Regions from separate parts of the Streptomyces gottesmaniae genome, predicted to be linked through region 2. Evidence: riboswitches for the same ligand, from Rfam matches in the RefSeq annotation. Region 2 holds a riboswitch; each other region holds the start of a gene.
What was found. Region 2 has a riboswitch for cobalamin ahead of RM704_RS18245 (cobalamin biosynthesis protein). Riboswitches for the same ligand answer to the same signal wherever they lie in the genome.
Positions count from the first base shown of each region.

Region 1: it holds a riboswitch for cobalamin, as region 2 does, so the genes downstream of both, cobN (cobaltochelatase subunit CobN) here and RM704_RS18245 (cobalamin biosynthesis protein) in region 2, are expected to answer to the same signal.
Region 3: it holds a riboswitch for cobalamin, as region 2 does, so the genes downstream of both, RM704_RS03785 (ribonucleoside-diphosphate reductase subunit alpha) here and RM704_RS18245 (cobalamin biosynthesis protein) in region 2, are expected to answer to the same signal.
Region 4: it holds a riboswitch for cobalamin, as region 2 does, so the genes downstream of both, RM704_RS09195 (ABC transporter substrate-binding protein) here and RM704_RS18245 (cobalamin biosynthesis protein) in region 2, are expected to answer to the same signal.

Region 1 is NZ_JAVRFJ010000006.1:113,374-116,714, forward strand. It holds gene cobN (cobaltochelatase subunit CobN) at 1-1,195, opposite strand, end outside; cobalamin riboswitch at 1,266-1,419, opposite strand; gene cobG (precorrin-3B synthase) at 1,465-2,787, shown strand; gene RM704_RS09295 (precorrin-8X methylmutase) at 2,880-3,341, shown strand, end outside.
Region 2 is NZ_JAVRFJ010000014.1:206,539-209,879, forward strand. It holds gene RM704_RS18240 (cobyric acid synthase) at 1-949, opposite strand, end outside; gene RM704_RS18245 (cobalamin biosynthesis protein) at 946-1,887, opposite strand; cobalamin riboswitch at 1,986-2,128, opposite strand; gene RM704_RS18250 (hypothetical protein) at 2,466-2,777, shown strand; gene RM704_RS18255 (hypothetical protein) at 2,930-3,151, opposite strand; gene RM704_RS18260 (inorganic phosphate transporter) at 3,183-3,341, opposite strand, start outside.
Region 3 is NZ_JAVRFJ010000002.1:293,698-297,038, reverse strand. It holds gene RM704_RS03795 (nucleoside hydrolase) at 1-626, shown strand, start outside; gene RM704_RS03790 (GNAT family N-acetyltransferase) at 709-1,215, shown strand; cobalamin riboswitch at 1,279-1,414, shown strand; gene RM704_RS03785 (ribonucleoside-diphosphate reductase subunit alpha) at 1,538-3,341, shown strand, end outside.
Region 4 is NZ_JAVRFJ010000006.1:90,421-93,761, reverse strand. It holds gene RM704_RS09200 (FecCD family ABC transporter permease) at 1-887, opposite strand, end outside; gene RM704_RS09195 (ABC transporter substrate-binding protein) at 884-1,936, opposite strand; cobalamin riboswitch at 2,005-2,215, opposite strand; gene RM704_RS09190 (DUF6215 domain-containing protein) at 2,270-2,935, opposite strand.

The sequences.
Region 1 (3,341 bases), on a different contig from region 2:
CGTCGCCGTCGCCGGAGGCCAGGCCCGGCACCTCGGTGTCCGTCCCGAAGTCGTAGCCCTCCTCGCGCAGGCGCCGCAGCAGGGCGACCGCGCTGGCGGGGGTGTCCAGGCCGACCGCGTTGCCGATGCGGGAGTGCTTGGTCGGGTAGGCGGAGAGGACGAGCGCGAGGCGCTTGTCGGGGTTGGCGATGTGGCGAAGTCGCGCGTGGCGTACGGCGATCCCGGCGACGCGGGCGGCGCGCTCGGGGTCGGCGACATAGGCCGGGAGGCCGTCCTCGTCGATCTCCTTGAAGGAGAACGGGACGGTGATCAGCCGGCCGTCGAACTCGGGGACGGCGATCTGGCTGGCCGCGTCGAGCGGGGAGACGCCCTCGTCGTTCTCCTCCCAGGCCGCGCGTGATCCGGTCAGGCACAGGGCCTGCAGGATCGGCACGTCGAGGCCGGTCAGGGCGCCGGCGTCCCAGGACTCGTCGTCGCCGCCGGCCGAGGCCTCGGCGGGCTTGGTGCCGCCGGCGGCGAGGACGGTGGTGACGATCGCGTCGGCGGCGCGCAGTTCCTCGATCAGCTCGGGCTCGGGGGCCCGCAGCGAGGCCACGTAGAGCGGGAGCGCGCGGGCGCCCTGGTCCTCGATCGCCGCGCACAGGGCGTCCACGAAGGCGGTGTTGCCGCTCATGTGGTGGGCCCGGTAGTAGAGCACGGCGACGGTGGGGCCGTCGGTGTTCCTGGCCTCCCGGGACAGCGGACCCCAGGCGGGGGCGGCCGCCGGCGCGTCGAAGCCGTGGCCGGTGAGCAGGACCGTGTCGGAGAGGAAACGGGCCAGCTGCTCCAGGTTGGCCGGGCCGCCGTGGGCGAGATAGGCGTGGGCCTCGGCGGCGATGCCGATCGGGACCGTGGAAGCGGCCATCAGCTGGGCGTCGGGCGCCTGTTCACCGGTGAGGACGACGACCGGGCGGCCGTCGGCGAGCAACAGGTCGAGGCCGTCCTGCCAGGCCCGGATGCCGCCGAGGAGGCGTACGACGACCAGATCGGTGCCGTCGAGGAGGGCCGGGAGGTCCTCCAGCGCGAGGCGGGAGGGGTTGGCGAAGCGGTAGGGGACCGGGCCGGCGGCCGCGCGGGCGCTGAGCAGGTCGGTGTCGGAGGTCGACAGGAGCAGGATGCGGGGCTGCGTCGAGCGCTCCCCGGACGATGGCTGCATGCGGCTGCTGGCCTTCCTCGGGGTCCGCGCCCCGGGCGGTGTCGGATCGGAGTCTCCCCTGCTCGGGCGGGCCGAGTGGTACGGGGAAGGGAGTTCCTGACTCGCCCGACCCTCCTGGGACGGGCTCACAGTGGCGGGACCGCGCCGGACTCACACCGGGCTTCCTCCCCTGTCGCCTTCCGTGGCGTCGATGGACCGGATGATCCACCGAGCAGCATAGTAAGGGTCGCCTCAAAAGGGCGGAGGATACGTCCGTTGTGCCGGTGGGTATGCTCGCCGCCATGTCCACGCCTCCCCTGCGTTCATCGTCCCAGGCCACAGCGGTCACACGGGACCGTGGCGACGCCTGCCCGGGGACGCTGCGGCTGCATACGGCGGACGACGGGGCGCTGGCGCGGGTCCGGGTGCCCGGTGGTGTGCTGACCGTCCGACAGGCCGAGGCGCTCGCGGAGGCGGCGCGGCGGCTCGGCGATGGTGATCTTCACCTCACTTCCCGCGGCAACGTGCAACTGCGCGGACTGGCCGACGGCTGCGGGGGCGAGCTGGCCGAGTCGCTGGACGCGGCGGGGCTGTTGCCGTCCGCCGGGCACGAGCGGGTGCGCAACATCGTGGCCTCGCCCCTGTCCGGTCTCGACGACCGTGGTCTGCGCGACGTGCGGCCCTGGCTGTCCGCCCTGGACACCGCGCTGTGCGCGAGCGAGGCGGCGCGGCGGTTGTCGGGCCGGTTCCTGTTCGCGCTCGACGACGGGCGGGGGGACGTGGCCGCGCTGGACGCCGATGTGACCGTCCGGGCGACCGGGGACGACGGCGCGCTGCTGAGTCTGGGGACGGCCCGCGAGAGCCTGTCGGTCCCGGGTGAGCACGCGGCCCTGGCCGCGCTGACCGCCGCCGAGACCTTCCTGGAGGCGGCGCGGGAGAGCGGGGCACGGGTCTGGCGCGTGACCGAACTCCCCTTCCAGGACAAGCTGATCGGCACGGTCCGGGACCGACTGGCGGCGGCCGTCGGCGTGGACGCCGCGATCCGGGTTCGTCCCGAGAGCGCGACGGCCACGGCCGGAGCCGACGGCCCGCCCCCCGGAGCCGTCGGCGACGCCCTGTCCGTACACGCGCCCCTCGGTCGTCTCACCCCCCTGCAATGGCGGGAGTTGACGGCGCTCGCGTCGGCGACACCGAGCCGTGAACTGCGGCTGACCCCCTGGCGCGGGGTCGTCGTACCCGCACCGGGCCTGCGCGGCGAGCAGGTGACCGACGCGCTCGCCCGGCTCTCGGTGACCGGTCTCGTCACCGATCCCGCCTCCCCCTGGCCGCGCGTCGGCGCCTGTATCGGACGGCCCGGCTGCGCGAAGTCCCTGGCGGACGTACGGGCGGACGCGACCGGGAGTCTGGAGGCGGCGAGCCGCGCGGGGCTCCCGCTGTACTGGTCCGGCTGCGAGCGCCGCTGCGGCCACCCCCGGGGCGAACGGATCGACGTGGTGGCGGTGGAGAGCGGCGGCTACGAGCTCTCCCGCACCGCCCCCGGCCGAGAGCCCCGCACCGCGCCCATGGCGGACCCCTCCCGACTCGCCGCCGCTCTGGGGGAGATCACCCCGTGAAGGCCGAGAACACACACGACGTGGACCCGAGTACACGCACGACCCGCACGAACGACCCCCGTACGACGACCGAGAGCAGCGAGAAGACCACCGTGACCACCTACGACTACGAGAAGGACGGCCCGGCGATCTACCGGCAGTCCTTCGCCACCATCCGCGCGGAGGCGGACCTCGCGGCCCTGCCCGCCGATGTCAGCCAGGTCGCGGTCCGGATGATCCACGCCTGCGGAATGGTCGACCTGGTACGGGACTTGACCTACACCCCCGGCGTCGTGGCCCGCGCCCGGGAGGCCCTGCGTGCCGGGGCGCCCATCTTCACCGACGTCAGGATGGTGGCCAGCGGGGTGACCCGCAAGCGGCTGCCCGCCGACAACGACGTGCTGTGCACGCTCTCCGACCCGGCCGTCCCCGCGCTGGCGGCGAAGCTGGGCACCACGCGCAGCGCCGCCGCGCTGGAGCTGTGGCGGGACCGTCTGGAGGGGTCGGTCGTGGCCGTGGGCAACGCGCCCACCGCGCTCTTCCGGCTGCTGGAGATGATCGACGAGGGCGCGCCC
Region 2 (3,341 bases):
ACTCCAGCGCCCGGACCGTGCCCCGGGTCCCGGGGACGACGACCAGGTCGGCGTCGGCCAGTTCCTCGGCGCGGTCCACGAACCGCACCACGACACCGGGTTCGGCGGCGAGCGCGTCCACGTCGGTGAAGTTGGACATCAGCGGAACCGCGCACACGGCGACCCGCAGCACGTCCTCCCCGACGGGCGGTGCGACGTTCGACTCCCGGACCGTGCCCCGCAGCGAGATGCGCAGCCCGTCCTCCTCGTCGATCCCGAGCCCGTGCCGGAAGGGCAGCACCCCGTACGTCGGCCGCCCGGTGAGCCCGCGCAGCATGTCGAGCCCCGGCTCCAACAGGGAGACGTCCCCCCGGAACTTGTTGACGAGGAACCCGGCGACGAGGGCCTGGTCCTCGGGGGAGAGCAGCGCGACGGTCCCGAAGAACGACGCGAAGACCCCGCCGCGGTCGATGTCACCGACCACGAGCACGGGCAGCCCGGCGTTCCGGGCGATCCCCATGTTGACGATGTCGGTCCGCCGCAGATTGATCTCGGTCGGAGAGCCGGCCCCCTCGCAGATCACCGCGTCATACGTGCCCCGCAGCTCGGTGAGACACTCCAGCACGACCCCGAGCAGCCGCTGTTGCCGCCCCCCGTGGTACCCGCGCGCACTCATCTCGCCCACGGGCTTGCCGAGCAGCACCACCTGACTGCTGCTTTCGCCTCCGGGCTTCAGCAGCACGGGGTTCATGAGCGCGGTGGGCTCCACCCGGCACGCCTGCGCCTGCATGGCCTGCGCCCGCCCGATCTCGGCGCCCTCCTTCGTCACGAAGGAGTTGAGCGACATGTTCTGCGCCTTGAACGGGGCGACCTTGACCCCCTGCCGCACCAGCCACCGGCAGATCCCGGCGGTGACCACGCTCTTCCCCGCGTCGGAGGTGGTCCCGGCGACCAACAGCCCGCCACTCATCCGTGCCTCCTCGTCCGCAGCAGCGACACACCCGCACCGATCCCCAACGCCAGCCATCCGACCCGCCGGGACAACCGGACGGTCCGCTCGATGTCACCCACGACGACGGCGCGTCCCTCCCCATTCAGCACCGGCCGGTGCTCGACCCGCCCCCCGTACGACAACGTGCCCCCCAGCCGCACTCCGAGCGCCCCCGCGAACGACGCCTCCACGGGCCCCGCGTTGGGACTCGGGTGCCTGCCGGCGTCCGCGCGCCAGGCCCGTACGGCCCCGCGGGCATCCCCACCGCAGGCCGCGGCCAGCACCGCCGTCAGCCGGGCCCCCGGCCAGCCCACCACGTCGTCCAGCCGCGCGGAGGCCCATCCGAACCGCCGATACCGCTCCGAGCGGTGTCCGACCATGGCGTCCAACGTGTTGACGGCCCGAAACCCCACCAGCCCGGGCACACCCGCCACGGCTCCCCATACGAGCGCGCCCACCACGGCGTCGGAGGTGTTCTCGGCGACGGACTCCACGACCGCCCGCGCGATCCCGTCCGGGTCGAGCGCCTGGGGATCCCGCCCGCACAGATGGGGCAACCGGGCCCGGGCGCCCTCGACGTCCCCCGCGTCGAGGGACCGCGCGATCGCCCGAGCCTCCCGCCCGAGCGAAGTCCCCCCGAGGACGGCCCAGGTGGCGGCGGCGGTCAACGCGACGGAGGCCGCACGCGACGGGCGTACGGCGGACGAGGCGAAGGCCCCGAGCGCCACGGCGCCACCCGCGCACACGGCGGTGTGCAGCGCGCCCCACCCTCGGTGGTCCCGCCACAGCACCTGCTCCACGGCACCGGCGGCCCGTCCGAACGCGGCGACCGGATGCCCCCGGCGAGGATCGCCGAGCAGCAGATCGCCGAGGAGTCCGGCGGTGGCGCCGTACGCGAAGACGCGATCGGCACGCACCGGTTCAGCCGATCGCGAGGTCGGACGAGGATCCGGTACCGGGACTCAAGCGGCAGCCGCACATGGCGATATGTCCTCACTCAGGGTGTCCACGCCCTGGTTCGACGAGACCGACGGCGAGAGTTCCTGGCTCCCGGGAGGTTCTTCCCCGGTGACAGTGGCGGGACCGCGCCGGACTCGCACCGGCTTCCTCTCCTGCCGTCGTACATGGCCCCGGCAGTCCACCACGCTCCCGGAAGACCCGTCAACTTGCTGTTGACCTGCGGTGCAGGGGTGTGCTCAGCCCCACATCGCTGAAATATGGCCAGACGCCCGAATCGGCTCTTTCCGCGCTCATCTCCGCAGCGCCGGGCGGGAACACTTGAGGGAACGGCAGTACGCGTGTCGGCGCGCTGACTTGTGAGGTGGAGGTCGGGCGTCGTTCGAGGAGGGGCGGGTTCTGGTGTGTGACTCGAGCTCGAAGAAATACGCTGTGCTCTCCTTCCGTCACAGCGCGTGGTGTGGTTTTCTGGCGGGGCTTGTGGACCCGGGAGCGGACGGCTCCTGAAGAACCGTTCGGGGGACGGGAGGTACACGCGATGGAAGATCGGACCAAGGGAACCGCCTCGGCGCGTGCGCGGGCATCGCGGGACCGGCGGACGCTGTTGTCCGCCGCCGCGCCGCTGGTGCTCTTCAGTACGGTCGCCGGGGTCCTCGCCGTCGGGGTGGGAGCTCTCGCCGCCCTGCTGGTGCCGGGGACCGAGGCGCGGGCTGTCGTCTGGCCGGCGGTGACCGCCCTCCTCGCCACGGGGGCGGGCCTGTGGTGGGGGCTCGCCCCGGTCACGGAGCGGCTGAGGGCCCTGGACCGGGCTCTGGTCGGGGCTCGCCCGCGGGGGCCGGAGGAGCGCTGAGGCCGACGGGCCGCGCGGCATCCGCGCGGGCGCGCAGCACCCGGCGAGGGTGACGGCCCGCTGTGGACAATGGACAAAACCCTCGTACCCGGTCAAACGGTACGAGGGGTTTGTCTCTGTGTGTCGTGCGAGGTGGGAGGGGTGGACGGGCCTCAGGCCATGATCAGGTAGATCCCGTAACCCACCGCCGCCGTGCAGGCCGCGAAGCAGGCGTACGCCGCTGTCGTGGCGAGGGCGGGCGACGTGCCGGCGGTGGTCGCGGCCTCCCGCTTGGAGAGGCCGACGATCCCCAGGGTGAAGAGGCCGACGAGGGCCACGGTGACCACGAGGCTGACTCCGAAGACGGAGCCGAGGGCTGCCCAGTCGATGTGCATGTTGGTGTTCTTCCTCAGGAGGTCGCGGGGCTCAGAGGGCGGGCGTCGGCGTGGACGAGTTCGCCGGGGACGTGGCCTCGGCGGCGGTCGCGGCCGCGGGGACCGGGATGGTCGCCGAGAGGTCCTCGGTGACCGGTCCGGCCGGCGGCGGCGTCACGGCGGCCATCGCCGTGGTCACCACGCCGGGCGG
Region 3 (3,341 bases), on a different contig from region 2:
AGCTGACGGTCTGCGCCACCGGCCCCCTCACCAACGTGGCGATCGCCCTGCTGGAGGACCCGCACTTCGCCCACCGCGTCCGCAAGTTCGTGTTCATGGGCGGCGCCGCGCAGGTCCCGGGCAACTTCACCCCGGTCGCCGAGTTCAACATCTGGGCCGACCCGGACGCCGCCGAGATCGTGCTGTCCTCCGGCATCCCGTTCACCATGGTCGACCTCGACGCCTCGCACCGCTGGCTGTTCCGCCCCGACGACCTGGCCGCGCTGGAGGCCGCGGGGCCCGGCACGGCCCTCGCCGCCCGGCTGATGCGCACCTACATGGCCGCCTACACCCGCCACGGCGGGGACGGCACCTGCCCGCTGCACGATCCGCTGGCCGTCGGCGTCTGCGGCGACGAGGCGTTCGTCGAGGCCGCCGACGGGGCCGTCGTCGTGGAGTGCGCGAGCGAACTCACACGTGGCCAGACCGTGTTCGTGCCGGCCGCCGCCCGGCGCGTCTACTACTCCGAGTCCCCCGCCCTGACCGCCCGTCTGCAGGCCACCGGCCGCGTCGCGCTGGGACCGGGCACCCGCGACTTCAGCGCGGACTTCGTGACGACGCTGCCCAGGTGGCCGGCGACACCCTGACGCGATCTGATTGTCCGACCATCGGCGGCGCCTGTGGAAAACCGCCGCCGTGCGAAGCCGCCCCTCGTGCACACTGCGACGCATGGACATCACGATCAGGCCGGTGGCTCCCGAGGAGTACGCCACGCTCGGCGAGATCACCGCACAGGCCTACCTCCGCGACGGGCTGCTGGACTTCGGAGAGAGCGACCAGTACCTCGACGAGCTGCGGGACGTGGCGAAGCGGGCCGCCCGGGCCGACGTGCTCGTGGCGGTCGCGGAGGGACAGGTGCTGGGCGGAGTGACCTTCGTCCCCGCGGGCGGGCCCATGGCCGACATCGCCCGCGAGGGAGAAGCCGAGATACGGATGCTCGCGGTCTCCCCGAAGGCCCGCGGACGAGGTGTCGGTGAGGCACTCGTACGGGCCTGCCTGGAGCGCGCCCGCACCGTGGAGGGCTGTACGCGTGTCGTCCTGTCGACCCAGCGGAGCATGCACGCGGCCCATCGCATCTACGGACGCCTGGGCTTCACTCGCACACCTGAGCGCGACTGGAACCCCCTCCCCGACGTTCTGGACCTCACGCTGCTCACCTACGAGTTGACACTCTGACACCCTGCGAAGCCGATGGCGACACAACATGTGGGGGTGACACCGCGCCCCGGCACTAGATGTATGCTCATGCTCGCTGTCGCCGCAGGGGAATCCGGTGTGAATCCGGAACTGTCCCGCAACGGTGTACTCGCGTGCATACGTCGTCAAATGTGCACGCCTGTTCAGTCCGAACACCTGCCGACAGTGCGCCCGGCCGTCCGGTCCGGGTGCCCTGACGTCCGGGCCTCGTGGAATGGGCCGGTGGACGCGACGCCCCCGTGCGCTCGTGTGCTGCCGCCTGCCTTCCGCAGGGCCCCAGCCGAGCGAGGGAGAGCCCCACGTGACCATCGCGCCAGCCGATCCGGTGTCAGCCGACCCGGCCGCAGCCAGGTCGGTTCCAGCAGACCCGACGACGGAGACCGACGGTCCTGGTACCGCGTTGCTGCGGACCCTGACCGAGCTGACCGCCGACCTCCCCGACGCCGATCCCGGCCGGGTCGCCGCCGCCGCGCTGCGCGGCCGGTCGGTGCGTGTGTCCTCCGCCGAGATGGTCGCGGAGCTGCGTGAGCTGGCCACGGAGGCGGCCGCGGGCCTCATCTCCGAGGATCCCGCCTACTCGAAGCTGGCCGCCCGGCTGCTGGCCGTCGGCATCCGTGCCGAGGCGGCCTCGCAGGGTGTCACCACGTTCACCGAGTCCATCGCCGTGGGCCACCGGGAGGGACTCGTCGCCGACCGCACGGCCCAGTTCACCCGCACCCACGCCGAGCGCCTCGACGCCCTGATCGACCCGGCCGGGGACGACCGCTTCGGCTACTTCGGCCTGCGCACCCTGCACAGCCGCTATCTGCTCCGGCACCCCCTCACCCGCAAGGTCGTCGAGACGCCCCAGCACTTCATGCTGCGGGTCGCCGCCGGCCTCGCCGAGGACACGGGTGCCGACGCGGAGGCGGGCATCCGTGCCCTCGACGAAGTCGCCGCGCTCTATGGGCTCATGAGCCGCCTCGACTACCTCCCCTCCTCCCCCACGCTCTTCAACTCCGGTACGCGACACCCCCAGATGTCGTCCTGCTACCTCCTCGACTCCCCGCTGGACGAGCTGGACTCCATCTACGACCGCTACCACCAGGTGGCCCGCCTCTCGAAGCACGCCGGCGGCATCGGCCTGTCGTACTCCCGCATCCGCTCGCGCGGTTCGCTGATCCGGGGCACCAACGGGCACTCCAACGGCATCGTGCCGTTCCTGAAGACGCTGGACGCCTCGGTCGCCGCCGTGAACCAGGGCGGCCGGCGCAAGGGCGCGGCCGCGGTCTACCTGGAGACCTGGCACTCCGACATCGAGGAGTTCCTGGAGCTTCGCGACAACACCGGCGAGGACGCCCGGCGTACGCACAACCTGAACCTGGCGCACTGGATCCCGGACGAGTTCATGCGCCGGGTGAACGCGGACGAGCAGTGGTCGCTGTTCTCCCCCGCCGACGTACCCGAGCTGGTCGACCTGTGGGGCGAGGAGTTCGAGGCCGCGTACCGCAAGGCGGAGGCGGACGGCCTGGCGAAGAAGACCATCGCGGCCCGTGACCTGTACGGCCGGATGATGCGCACCCTCGCGCAGACCGGCAACGGCTGGATGACCTTCAAGGACGCCGCCAACCGCACGGCGAACCAGACGGCCGAGCCGGGCCACGTCGTCCACTCCTCCAACCTCTGCACGGAGATCCTGGAGGTCACCGACGACGGGGAGACGGCGGTCTGCAACCTGGGCTCGGTGAACCTGGGCGCGTTCGTCGACCGGGCGACGGGCGACATGGACTGGGAGCGGCTGGACGCGACCGTCCGCACCGCCGTCACCTTCCTCGACCGCGTGGTCGACATCAACTTCTACCCGACCGAGCAGGCGGGCCGCTCCAACGCCAGGTGGCGTCCGGTCGGACTCGGCGCGATGGGCCTCCAGGACGTCTTCTTCCAGCTGCGTCTGCCCTTCGACTCCCCGGCGGCGAAGGCCCTGTCCACGCGGATCGCCGAGCGCGTCATGCTCGCCGCGTACGAGGCCTCCGCCGACCTCGCCGAGCGGGCCGGCCCGCTTCCGGCCTGGGAGAAGACCCGTACGGCGCGCGGTGTGCTGCACCCCGACCACTACGGTGTCGAGC
Region 4 (3,341 bases), on a different contig from region 2:
GCTGCGTCCTGCCCGAACGCGAACGCGTCCAGTGCGTGGGTGTGCCCCAGGCAGACCAGCAGCACCACCACCAGCACCGCCAGACACACCGTCACATCCGTCCAGTCGGCCCCGCTGAGCGAGCCGAGCAGCCAGAACAGCACCGCGCGGGTCGTCTCGGCGTCGGCCGCGGTCATCACCATGAAGGAGGTGAGCGCGGAGAACAGTTGCATCGCCGCGACACCCACCAGCACCACGCGGTCCGTGGTGCCGCCGAGGGTGTGGCTGAGCAGCAGCACGAGCCCGAAGGAGGCCACCGCGCCCAGGAACGCGCCGCCGGAGACCGACAGGACCCCACCGCCCACGCCGAGCACCACGACCACGACCGCGCCGGTCGACGCGCCGGAGGAGACGCCCAGCACGAAGGGGTCGGCGAGCGGGTTGCGCAGCAGGGACTGCATCACCGCGCCGCACACGGCCAGTCCGGCCCCGCACACGGCGGCCAGCAGGGTGCGGGGCAGCCGTAGGTTCCACACGATGCCGTCCCGGATGGGCGTCAACTCCGTGTGCCCCCAGCCGAGATGGGCCACCACCGTGGACCAGACGTCGACCACGCCGATGTCGGCCGGACCGATGGTGATCGCGAGGGCGACGGAGAGAAACAGTCCCCCGAGCCCGGCCGTCCACGCCGATCCCGAGCGCAGCCGACGGCCGAAGGCCACCGCCACCACCGCCACCGACGAACCGTCCGCTCCACCGGTCTCCGCCAGGCTCGGCCCACCGGTCCGCGTGGGGGCCGGCCCACCGGTCTTCGCCGAGGGCGGCCCACCTGCCTGGGCCGGCGCCGACGTGTCGGTGACCGCGTCGCCGACCGTGTCGGGCTCCGCGTCGTGCTCCGTGCCGGTCATCCCGTGAGGCCGTACTCGCGCAGTGCCGCCGCGAGCTTCTCCACGCCCTCGACGGTCCGGACGGTCGGGTTCATGGCCTGGCCGGGCAGCAGCACATAGCGCTTCTCCCGCACCGCCGTCATGTTCCGGGTGACCGGGTCGGACTCCAGGAACTCGATCTTCTTCGCGGCCGTCTCGGCCGTCTGCTGCTTGCGGACCAGGTCCCCGATGACGAGGACGTCGGGATCGCGATCCGCCACGGTCTCCCAGTTGACCTGGGGCCACTCCTCCTCGGTGTCGTCGAAGACGTTCTTCGCGCCCAGTTCGCGGGTGATGACCCCGGGAGCGCCACAGCATCCGGCGAGGTACGGGGACTGGGCGTTGGCGAACCAGTACATGACGGTGACGTCCTCTGCGTCGAGTCCGGCGGTCGCCTTCCGCACCCGGGACCTCAGCTCGGCCACCAGCTTCTCGCCGCGCTCCTCGACCCCGAAGACGCGGGCCAGATCGCGGACTTCGCCGTAGACCGTCTCCATGGTCAGCGGCTCGGTGCGGACGCCGTCGCCGTCACCGCTGTTGTCCTTGCCCACACAGTCGGAGGGCGACAGATACGTGGGGACGCCGAGCTTCTCGAACTCCTCCCGGCTCGCCACACCGCCCTTGCCGAGCGTGGAGGCGAACGAGGAGACGACGAGGTCGGGTTCGGTGTCCAGGACCTTCTCGAAAGAGGGCGCGTCGTCGGCGAGCCGAGGCACCTTCGCGTCGGCCTTCTCCAGCCCCTTCGGCAGCGGATCGGTCCAGGTGGCGGTGCCCACCATGCGGTCGGCGAGCCCGAGGGAGAGCAGGATCTCGGTCGTGCCCTGGTTGAGGGAGACGGCGCGCTCGGGCGGGCTGTCGACCCGCACCTCCCGCCCGCAGTTGTCGAGGGTCACCGGATATCCGGCGGACCCGCCCGAGGCCGGGCCACCGCCCGGAGGCGCCGCGGAGCCGGAGCCTCCGCAGCCGGTCAGCAACAGGGAACCGGCGGCCAGGAACAGGACGGCATGGCGGACGGGGCGTGCGAGTGGCACGGGACTTCCTTCGGCGTCGAGGGCTCATGCGCGAAGCCCGGTCGTACGGTGCTTCCCCGGGCACCCCTCGGTGCCGGGGACCGCCAGCAGGTCTTCGGACTCGGGGTCACCCGGACGGGACGCCTTCCCGGACCGCGATCGTGATCGCCGTCCAGTGGCAGTTGTCCCGCCCGTCACCCTCACCGCTGCGCGTCAGCTCCGGATTCACACCGGATTCCCTGACCCGTACGCGTACTTACGTGTGCGTACGTGGGTTCGACTGGCGTCGGCAAGCTATCACAGGCCGCCGGAGTGCCTGGGCCGCCCGAGCGTCGGAGGCCACCCGGGGGCTCGTCAGGCCGCGGGCTTCCAGCCCGGGAGCGTCGGCAGGACCTTCTCGGCCACACGGAACAGGGCCGCGTCGTCGGGCACCTGCGAATCCTGGCGATAGATGACGAGCTCGAAGGTGGTGCCGCTGTCCTTCGGGTCGGTCGCGACCAGCAGCCGCCGGGCGACGCCGCCGGGGCCGGACTGCGGGTCACTGCCGTCGAGGCGGAACGAGATGGAGATGGTCTGACCCGAGTACAGGGCCGCCGCATGTCCCAGGACCGTCCTGCTCTCGACGCCGGCGCCCAGATGGCCGACCGACTCGGCGACAGGGAGGTCCTCGTACGACGCCGAGAGCTCCACGGTGTAGGTGTCGAGGTCGACGGTCGCCTCGGGGGTGACGGTCCTGGTGCCGTCGAACCAGGTGGACTCGTTCTCGCTGCCCGACGCGCTGACCGCCTGCTCGGTGGGTGTACCGAGGAGCTTCGGCAGGTCGGAGCGGTTCAGGGCGGTGCACAGCTGTGCGCCCGAGACCCTGCCCCGTGGGGTGGGAGAGGCGTCGTCCGAGGTCGAGCAGACGGCCGGCCCCAAGGTCTCCGGGGTCGTGTCGAGGAGGTCGGCCAGCAGCCACATCCCGCCCAGCAGCACCCCCACGGTCGCCACCGCCGAGACCACCTGTGCGCCCGTGCTCATTTCCTTCGGCGGGCCGACTCGGGAAGCCGCTCTCGCACCCGCCTCCGGATCCGCTGCCGATCTCGTCGCCGGATCTACTGCCGATCCCGTATCCGGACCTGCTGTCGCCGCCGTCGCCGGACTTACGACTGATCCCGTCGCCGGATCCACTGCCGATCCTGTCTCCGGACCTACGACCGCTCCCCTCGCCGGACCTGCTGCCGAACCCGTCTCCGCATCCCCATCACCTTCCGAGCCCGCTCCGGAATCGGCGAATTCGTCGACCATGTCCCCCGTGCCCCCACCTTGATGTGCACACGCCTGACGCGCGCCGGGGGAGCCTAACCGTTGATCGTCGCGCGGGGAAACGCAATTCCGCGTGGGCCGCTTGCCGTGGCCGGCGAAGCCCGTCGCGCAGGCGTGAAGA